3 regions of the Paenibacillus sp. RRE4 genome follow, and region 3 is predicted to be linked to each of the others. Evidence: riboswitches for the same ligand, from Rfam matches in the RefSeq annotation. Region 3 holds a riboswitch; each other region holds the start of a gene.

Region 1 (3,159 bases), on a different contig from region 3:
ATTTTCTGTAAGCTTGAGTCGATGCAACAGGATGAAACATTTTGATATCAAAAGACTTTCCAAGAGAGCTATTTTACATGATACATTAATCTGCTTTAATGGGGAGGATGTGTAGATCGACATAATTTTGTAATTCGAGTGAGTAATTATACAGTTTCTAACGCCTTTCCTTGCCAGATTTTGATTTGACTTTTTATTTTTCTTCTATATATAGTAGCTTGAGTGCTAAAACTGAAAATACTGAAATTGATGCTTGTCCCAATCATTTAATGATGCAAAAAAATAAATTTGAAATTCAAACGCAAAGAATTCTTGTACAAGAATAAGAGGAGTTCCCATGAACAAATCTTCGGCATTTGACTTTCGACATGAAGGGAGAACGAGAAAGCATGTTATTCGACACACATACTCATCTGGATGCACCACAATTCGACGAAGACCGAGAGGACATGATTCAGCGGGCCGTTCAGGCGGGAGTGACTCGCATGATTAATATTGGCTTTAATCGGGAGACGATTCCAACAACGATGAAACTGGCCGAAACGTATGATTTTATCCACGCAGCTGTAGGCTGGCACCCGGTGGATGCAATTACGATGCAAGAGGGTGATCTCGAATGGATTGCATCATTGTGCAAACATGAGAAAGTGGTAGCAATTGGCGAAATCGGTCTAGACTATCATTGGGACACTTCTCCTAAGGAGGTACAGCACCGCGTATTACGACAACAAATTGCATTGGCACGTGAATTGAGTATGCCCATTGTCATCCATAATCGGGATGCTCATGAGGATATTGTGCGTATTTTACGTGAGGAGAAGGCTGGTGAGGTTGGAGGTGTGATGCATTCATTCTCCGGTAGCTGGGAAACGGCGAAAATGTGTCTGGATTTAGGCTTCCATCTGTCCTTTGGAGGACCGATCACGTTCAAAAATGCCAAGCAACCGAAAGAAGTGCTCGCCAAGGTTCCGATGGATCGATTTTTCTTAGAAACGGACTCCCCGTATCTGACACCTCATCCTTATCGTGGAAAACGAAATGAGACAGCACATGTACGTCTGGTTGCTGAAGCAGCTGCGGAAATTAAAGGCATTTCGGTAGAGGAAATTGCTTCAATTACCACCAAAAATGCCATGGAACGATTTGGGATTCAATAAGAAAACGAGTAAATCGGGTGAAAAAGGGAGATACAGAGAGTTAATTTGCTCTTTGCTTCGAATAATTGCAGAATATTACAATATTTTAACCAAATATTTAGAAAAACGTACTTGATCCACGCTTTACAACATGCATCAAAACAGGATATCATCTTTTCAGTGAATTGTTGCGCGGAAAATTGGACAGATGTTCGGGGGATGAACAAAGGGACACTTTCCGATGAGACAACATTACTTTCATGAATCAATCTCGCTGAGTCTCCGTTAACGGAGAGCGGGGGAACCAATAGGGCTTAAACATCGGTGATTCTAGCCGATGCGCATCGTTCGCTGACCCAAAAGCAGCGGAATGTTCTGCGAAGCCGTATTTGATTTCTTCTTTGGGTCTCGGGGTGAATTCAAGGGCGTCCGCCATGAGCGGGTGACCTAAGATAGGGCGGCTCTCTTTCGCCCGAACCCGACAGCTAACCTCGCAAGCGGAAAAAGAGAGGCAACCTCGTGCATGAATTTCCGATATTCAAAATCATTCGGAAGCCACGAAAGGGTCTCTTACACTCTTTCTTTGGCTTTTTTTGTTTTGAATAAAAGAAATATTGTCATCATACGGTAGATATTCAGGAGGATGACATCATGTTGCGAAGAGGGGTTCATGGTGCAGAACCGATCATTATCTCTGATCTGCGTTCTGTAGAAAAATTGTTATAGTCGCGTCAAAGACATCATGCATTACTTTAGACGGCGAGGCTATGAAGGAGGACGGAGAAGTGGGCATATTCCAACCAGAAGAGACCCATGAGTCACGATCATCCAGTAAGTCTTTCGCGTTGCGGTGGAAGCATGAGAACTTGCGTCAAATGGCATTGATCGCGATATTCTCAATTGCGCTTGCAATCATGATCTTGTTAGTCGTTTACGGTCAGGCCGGGAAGCAGGTTTCACTGGTTATTGACGGCAAAGCTCAAGTGGTAGAGACTCGTACAGGAATGCTTCAGGAAATGCTGGAGGAGCAGTCAATCACAGTCAGCCCTCACGACAAGGTATCCATGCCCATGAATGGGGCGATTACCGACGGAGACCGAATCATTATTGAGCGGGCCGTTCCAGTTAAAATCACGGCAGACGGAGACACCAAGACTCTTTATACAACCGATTCATCGGTACAGGGTGTAATTCAGCAATCAGGAATTGAAGTGGCAAATCATGATAAAGTGTATCCAGCGCTCGGAACCGCAATTAAAGCGGATATGAAGATTCGTGTAGTGCGTGTAACAAAGCATACAGTGGATGTGAAACAACCGATTGCTTACAAGGTTGTGAAAACGGCAGACCCGAGTTTGTTCCAAGGGGATAACCGTGTTGTAGTGAAAGGCAAGGAAGGCACAATCGTGCAACATATCGAAAAGGTATTTCAAGATGGAGAACTCGTCTCCAAAAAAGTGGTAGGTAAAACGGTCGCCTCCAATCGTGTAGATAAAGTGATCGCGGTAGGTACGAAGGCTAAACCGGTTGTGAAGGAACCTGAGGTTCAATTGGTATCTGCCAAAACTTCAACTGCCAAAAAAGCTGTAACAACGAACTCGAAGAAAACATCTGCCTCGGGCAGCAAGGTGATTACGGTCTCCGGGAATTCTTTTAAATACTCTAAAGTTTTGAAAAATGTATCGATGACAGCCTACTCTTCTGAAGAGCCAGGTATTGGTACAAAAACAGCTTCCGGTACTCGTGTAACGGAGGGGCGCACTATTGCAGTTGATCCCAAGGTCATTCCAATCGGCTGGTGGGTATACATTGAGGGCCTAGGCTTCCGTCGTGCGGAAGATACAGGCGGCGCTATTAAAGGCAACAAAATTGACGTTTATTATGACAGTGTGAAGCATGCCCTGAATTTCGGACGTAAAAAAGGCAAAACGGTCTATGTGATTGGTCCAGTTAAGCCGGAAGCAAACTAAAATCGTTTTACTTTGAAATGGGAATGCTATAAAATAGTTGCATGAATGATTCA
Region 2 (3,159 bases), 2.0 Mb from region 3:
CTGTTCCTTATGTCCTGGAATATGCACCGTCGTTCCACTAACCCGATCATGGTCAACATAGAATGTAGCTACAGCCCCAATATGAGCTTTACCACCCGTAATCAGAAATACCTTGTCCTGTCCTGCCTCAAAAACCTCTAAACGAATGGATTTCAAATCATATGTACTCATCGTCTCTCCACCTATCCTTCTCTTTATGTTATATATGGTGGAATTATGGCTTTCATGACCTGATGATGCAATGAAACTTCTCACACATGCATAAAAGAAACAGACAACGGGCATACCATAGAGAACGCAATTTTGGAAAAGGAGGCCGTTAACATGCGAATGCGCCTCGTCATGCTCGCACTCGTTACTATTATATGTTCTGGGGTTTATACAGCTCCTTTAGCCCCTGCGCCTGTGTCTGCTGCTTCATCTGAGGAACCTTCTTCAACCCTCAGTGATACACCGGCGTCTGGCTCAGATGTTAAAGAAGAACGGTTGACTCTAGGTCAACTTCGTCAGAAATACGCGGATACGTTCAAAACCAATGGCCCTTCCACCAAACAAGTTGCGCTGACTTTTGATGATGTACCTGATCCAAGATTTACGCCGCGGGTACTTGATGTATTAAAAAAATACAAGGTTCGTGCAACGTTTTTTGTTGTCGGCAATCGTGCGGAGAAACACCCGGATTTGGTAAAACGGATGGTGAAAGAAGGCCATATTGTCGGTAATCACAGCTACAATCATCCTGAATTCAGTAAGTTATCGATGAACGCCTTTCGCAAACAAATTTTACATACCGGCGATATTATTCACCGCCTGACAGGTTATACGCCCAAAATGATTCGCCCTCCGTACGGGGACATTAACGAGGAGCAGTTGCGATGGGCTGCAAAACAGCATTACAGCATCGTGAACTGGAACGTGGATTCCCTCGATTGGAAAGGACTATCCAAGGAAAAAGTAAAAGAAAATATTCTCTCCGCGGTGAAACCCGGTTCCATCGTATTACAGCACGCTGGCGGCGGCACAGGTTCAAACCTGAAAGGTACGGTAGAGGCTTTGCCTGAGGTTATTGAAGAATTGCGAAACCGAGGGTATGAATTAGTTACCTTGGACGAGATGCTTAAACTGCCAAAAGAGAAACAATAAATGAAAAACAGGGTGTTCCTCTACGTCATCATGAATTAGCCCATCCTGATGATGCAAGAACACCCTGTTTATTAATACTCCATTCAACTTATGATCCCACATTCATAGATGGGAGGGTTTAAGCTTTATTTTAAAATGTACAACTCAATATCCTGAAAACCAAATGAGCTAACGAACTGTTTGCTCCCAGGGATAAAGATGTCAATGCGATTTCCTTTAATCGCGCTACCTGCATCCAAAGCCGTTGCTACGAAAGCCTGTTTCGGCAATCCAGGGTGTGTATGCCCTGTCACCAATACCTTTGTTCCAAAAGGGATAACCTTGGGATCCACCGCGATCGTGCCGAGTTCGAGCGGATTTCCAAAATAATCAACGGCGCCCCATCCACCATTTTCGGAAGCATCTGCGGAATACGCTGTTGCTTTAACACTCAGCGTTTTGCTGTAGTCGAATGTTTTCCCCCAAGCCTGCACCACTTTATTATCTGTATTCACGTCTAGGCTTGCGGCAGTAACCGTTTTTTCCTGCGACTTCGCTTGAACCGGTGCCGCTTCTACTTTGTTTTCGTTACCCGGGATTGTAATTTTCAAACCACCATAGATGTTATATGGTGAGATGCCTTTATTCGTTTTAATTAATGTGTTCATATCAACGCCGTATTGCTTGGATAAGGTGAAAAAGGTGTCCCCTTCTTTGGCCACATGAACGGAATCCGCGTGAGCCGGAACGGCTTGAATGAATAGAATGGATGTCAGTAGTGCAATGGCTGTTTTGGCTAAACGTTTCTTGTTATACATGGTCTTCCTCCCTCATGATGCCTGCGAAGTTAGTTGTCGGATTCGGATGGAGGAACCCACCCTATAGGCTGTACGTGACATGCTGAAGCATTATGTATTCCTAATTCACCCCAAGCAGCATATTTCTCAAATCATTAACTATGTCTGCATTGTTACGTCCCCCGCACTTCCGCTTCGGAAGTTTCGGCAGTCTTGAATATATCACAATTTTGTAACCTTAAGCTGTAGTAAATGTTTCCATTTGGCGTTTTAATTCATTTTACAGGTAACAGAAAAGTTACTTTTTAGGTTCTACCTTTTCCGCAAACAACAAAAAAACGTTACCGGACCTTTCGATCCGATAACGCCGTTATTCATTTGATTCTAAATACAGCATGGCATGAATTAAAGTACTTTTGCAAGAAAGTCTCGAGTACGCGGATGTTTTGGCGCCCCGAACACTTCATCCGGGGTACCTTCCTCAACGATGACACCGCCGTCCATAAACAGAATGCGGTCTCCCACCTCACGCGCAAAACCCATCTCATGTGTTACAATGACCATCGTCATTCCGCCTTCAGCAAGACGTTTCATGATTTCCAATACCTCTCCGACCATCTCCGGATCAAGGGCCGATGTTGGCTCGTCAAACAACATTACATGCGGCTGCATCGCGAGCGCTCTTGCAATCGCAATCCGTTGCTTTTGACCACCGGACAGCTGGTTCGGATATACATCTTTTTTGTCCGCCAAACCGACTGTCTTCAGAAGATCCTCGGCAATTTTGTTAGCCTCATCCGTGGATTGTTTCTTCACTTTGATTGGAGCAATCGTGATGTTTTGCTGCACCGTTTTATGAGGAAACAGATTAAAATGCTGGAACACCATGCCCATCTTTTCACGTGTAGCATTAATGTTATGCTTGGGATCGGTAATTGAAACACCTTCGAAATCGATCTGTCCCGATGAAGGTTGTTCCAGCAGATTCAGACAGCGCAGAAATGTACTTTTTCCCGAACCCGAAGGACCAATAACTACAACGACCTCACCTTTGCCAATCGTTACGTCAATGCCCTTCAGAACATCATTTTTACCATATGATTTGTGTAATTGTCTAACGTCTATCACTTGCACCCAACTTCCTTTCCAATCGTCCGAGCAGCTTGGACAGAATAAATGTCATCACAAAGTAAATCGCTGCCGCAATAATGAACGGGTTCAGACCCTGGAACGTAAGATT
Region 3 (3,159 bases):
ACGCTCGCAGGACAGATCGTCATGGAAGGCTTCCTCAATATCCGTATCCCGGCATGGTTGCGTAGACTGGTTACCCGACTGATTGCGATCATCCCTGCTGTCATCGTCACTGCGATTGCCGGTGAGCGCGGCACAGAAGAGTTACTGATCTTAAGTCAGGTCATCCTGTCTCTGCAACTGCCGTTCGCCGTCATCCCACTTGTGATGTTCACAAGTGACAAAAAAAGCATGGGGCCTTTTGCAAACAAACTATGGCTCAAAATCGTCTCTTGGACTATTGCCGCTATCATCGTTGTCCTGAATGTGTATTTAATCATCCAGACCTTCATGCTGTTCTAAGCTTCTATATAAAAAGGCCGATTCGCTGTTGGTATTGATCCCAACGCAAATCGGCCTTCTTTGTGTCTTTATATTGATATACTTCCGATCTACATATACCTGCAATCTAATCCCACATAGTCTAACCTAAGACTCATATAGATTTACCTGCATCCTCATCAGGTATGAGTAGCGGCAGCAGTTCATCCAGGGACTCCACCGTCCAGTCTGCACGCTCGGCATCCGAAAGCTCTGGCTGGAACCTTCCGTACCCTTGCAAAATACGAATGGTGCGTAAACCTAAACTACGTGCTGGCATAATATCATTATCGATTCGATCGCCAATCATAACCGCTTCTTCGGGCGCGCAATCAGCCTGCTTCAGAGCAACCGCATACAACTCCGGATCAGGCTTGGACACCCCTTCTTCTGCCGAACAGGCCAGAACATGGACATATTTACGAAGTCCGTAGCTCTCCAGCCTTGCTTCAGTCCCAGGGCTCTGATTGGCGATGATGCCAATACGATAGTGATGCGAAAGCTGTTCAAGCACCTTGGTTGCAGAAGGAAACGGTTGCTCCAGTTCTTTATGAAATTTCAGCTTCTCCTGAATCAGAGTGCGGTGATTTTCATCATGAATATATGTACGTATGGCTACTTTCATGGGCCACTGTTCATAATTACGGTAACAGGTAGCAAACAGTTCTCTTACCGCCTCGATCTTTACTGGATAGCCGTAATCATTCGCCTCCCGAACGAACTGCCCAATAATATCATCTACTGGCTCCCATTCATCCACCAGCGTATCCCCCACATCAAAAAACAACCACTTCAATCCGGCAATATCCGGCACGCTGATTCCTCCTCGTAAGCTGCAGGTTATCCCTCGCTTCTATACTACCGTACTGTTTCCATAAAAAAAGAAGACCCACGACAAGCATGAGTCTCCTCAAATTCCGTTAGTCTATACCTGCAATTATAACAGGCGTCTTACCTTGGATCAATGTCAATCACAAGCTGCTTACTTCAGCTTCAGGTTTATTGCAACTATTAAGAAGGAACCCGACTTCTCCATTCAATGAATAGACAATTTTATCCGCTCCCATTCCACGATAAATCCCTTTAGGATGGCTCTGCTCCGTGATCACACACAAAGACTTCGATGTCCATGAGCGACAAATTTGAAGATAGCGGCATGTCAAGTTCAGACTGTTCTCAAAAATAAATACATTGCCTACACTGCCTTGCGGCAAAAACCATTTCTCAGCAGCTGCTGTATTCATACGGATGACGTGTTCTACGCCAAGACGGCGAAGTTTGCGCTCCTCATCAGCACTGTTCGTCAGAACGGCAAATGGCATTTTTTTATACATCAGCAATTTCACAAATTTACGTCCTGCTTCATTTGGAGCGGTTACCAAAATCATCTCTTTATCCATTCTTCGTTCCTCCCTTGGCGTGAAAAGACAACAAAAAAGAAGCGTGGGGACCAAGGCCTCCGAAACGCTTCTTAAATAATCCATGACGAAAGCGCCATGAACCAGCGTGCGGTTTGTTGCCTCTCCCTTTAACGCTTACGAGGTTAGCTGACGGATTCGGGCGCGAGAGTCGCCCTATTTCCGGCTTTCACCGAAAAATTCACCCCATGAATGTCCGCTGCTGTCATACAGCCCATTCTGTTGGTTCCCCCGTTTTCCATCCACAATGAATGGAAACTCAGCGATTAAAACATCGTTCGTAAATCTTGAGTATAAGACCGATCGATATTATCGTTTGTTTCGTTTTTCAGGTACAATTTAATTAAAATTCAAATTACGCTATGAATCATACACCCGTACCATGATCATGTAAAGTGCATACAGATCACCGAATCGCCAGATTTCCGGCAATAACCTATGATAATAACGCTTACAATGAGCTTATACGCTATCCTCCTCTTCCAAGCTATCTAATTCTCAACCGTACAAAAATTGATTCATGGTTTTTTCGTCCATTTTTGAGTCCAGAAAGCGAATGGTTATAACAACGATAATCCCAAATAAGTTTTGCATTATTTAATTGTTTAAAATATAATAAGCATATTAAGAATAACAGGATGGAGGCGTTTCCCATGTCAGTCTATGATTACAAAGTAAACACCCTTCGCGGACAAGAGATTGAGATGTCCCAATATCGCGGCAAAGTGTTGTTAATTGTGAATACCGCAAGCCAGTGCGGTCTCACCCCTCAATTCAAGGGCTTGCAAGAGCTTCAGGATAAATTCCAGGATGCTCCGTTTGAAGTGCTTGGATTCCCAAGCAACCAATTCGCGCAGGAAAAAGGATCTTCCGACGATATTGCTGAATTTTGTCAGATGAATTATGGCGTAAGCTTCCCGATGTTTGAAAAAATTGACGTCAATGGTTCAAGCGCTCATCCGCTCTTCCAACACATTTCCAAAGAAGCACCAGGCTTGCTCGGCTCCAAAGCCATCAAATGGAACTTTACCAAATTCCTTGTCGATCAGGATGGTAAAGTTGTGAAACGATATGCTCCGCAGACTACACCGGACAAAATCGAAGAGGATATTCAGAAGCTGATTAACAAATAAATATAGATTTTCGAACAAACATATAAACAAAAACAAGCCACCTATAAAGCAAAGAGCCAGACACTGCTCAAGCTTTTGGGCGGCTTTTTTGCGTCCTCTCTTTTAACACATGTCCTCATCCTGAATAATTCGCCCTTGTTGCTATATGAAAACAAAAAAAGCTCTCCATCACGGAAAGCTTCTCTCGTAAATCTTCATATAATGCGGTCGAGAGGACTCGAACCTCCACGGGCATACGCCCACTACCCCCT

What was found. Region 3 has a riboswitch for cyclic di-AMP ahead of Q9R46_RS02325 (hypothetical protein). Riboswitches for the same ligand answer to the same signal wherever they lie in the genome.
Region 1: linked by a shared signal. The riboswitch ahead of Q9R46_RS26565 (resuscitation-promoting factor) and the one ahead of Q9R46_RS02325 (hypothetical protein) in region 3 are both predicted to bind cyclic di-AMP.
Region 2: linked by a shared signal. The riboswitch ahead of Q9R46_RS11520 (3D domain-containing protein) and the one ahead of Q9R46_RS02325 (hypothetical protein) in region 3 are both predicted to bind cyclic di-AMP.

What each region holds. Positions count from the first base shown of each region.
Region 1 covers NZ_JAUZUT010000014.1:12,381-15,539, forward strand. The annotation lists gene Q9R46_RS26555 (HD domain-containing protein) at 1-11, shown strand, start outside; gene Q9R46_RS26560 (TatD family hydrolase) at 390-1,157, shown strand; cyclic di-AMP (ydaO/yuaA leader) riboswitch at 1,399-1,652, shown strand; gene Q9R46_RS26565 (resuscitation-promoting factor) at 1,922-3,106, shown strand.
Region 2 covers NZ_JAUZUT010000001.1:2,557,273-2,560,431, forward strand. The annotation lists gene lpdD (prenylated flavin chaperone LpdD) at 1-171, opposite strand, end outside; gene Q9R46_RS11515 (polysaccharide deacetylase family protein) at 325-1,143, shown strand; gene Q9R46_RS11520 (3D domain-containing protein) at 1,269-1,940, opposite strand; cyclic di-AMP (ydaO/yuaA leader) riboswitch at 1,943-2,139, opposite strand; gene Q9R46_RS11525 (amino acid ABC transporter ATP-binding protein) at 2,325-3,047, opposite strand; gene Q9R46_RS11530 (ABC transporter permease subunit) at 3,034-3,159, opposite strand, start outside.
Region 3 covers NZ_JAUZUT010000001.1:523,755-526,913, reverse strand. The annotation lists gene Q9R46_RS02335 (Nramp family divalent metal transporter) at 1-339, shown strand, start outside; gene Q9R46_RS02330 (HAD family hydrolase) at 473-1,171, opposite strand; gene Q9R46_RS02325 (hypothetical protein) at 1,329-1,757, opposite strand; cyclic di-AMP (ydaO/yuaA leader) riboswitch at 1,875-2,050, opposite strand; gene Q9R46_RS02320 (glutathione peroxidase) at 2,429-2,908, shown strand; tRNA gene Q9R46_RS02315 (tRNA-Leu) at 3,111-3,159, opposite strand, start outside.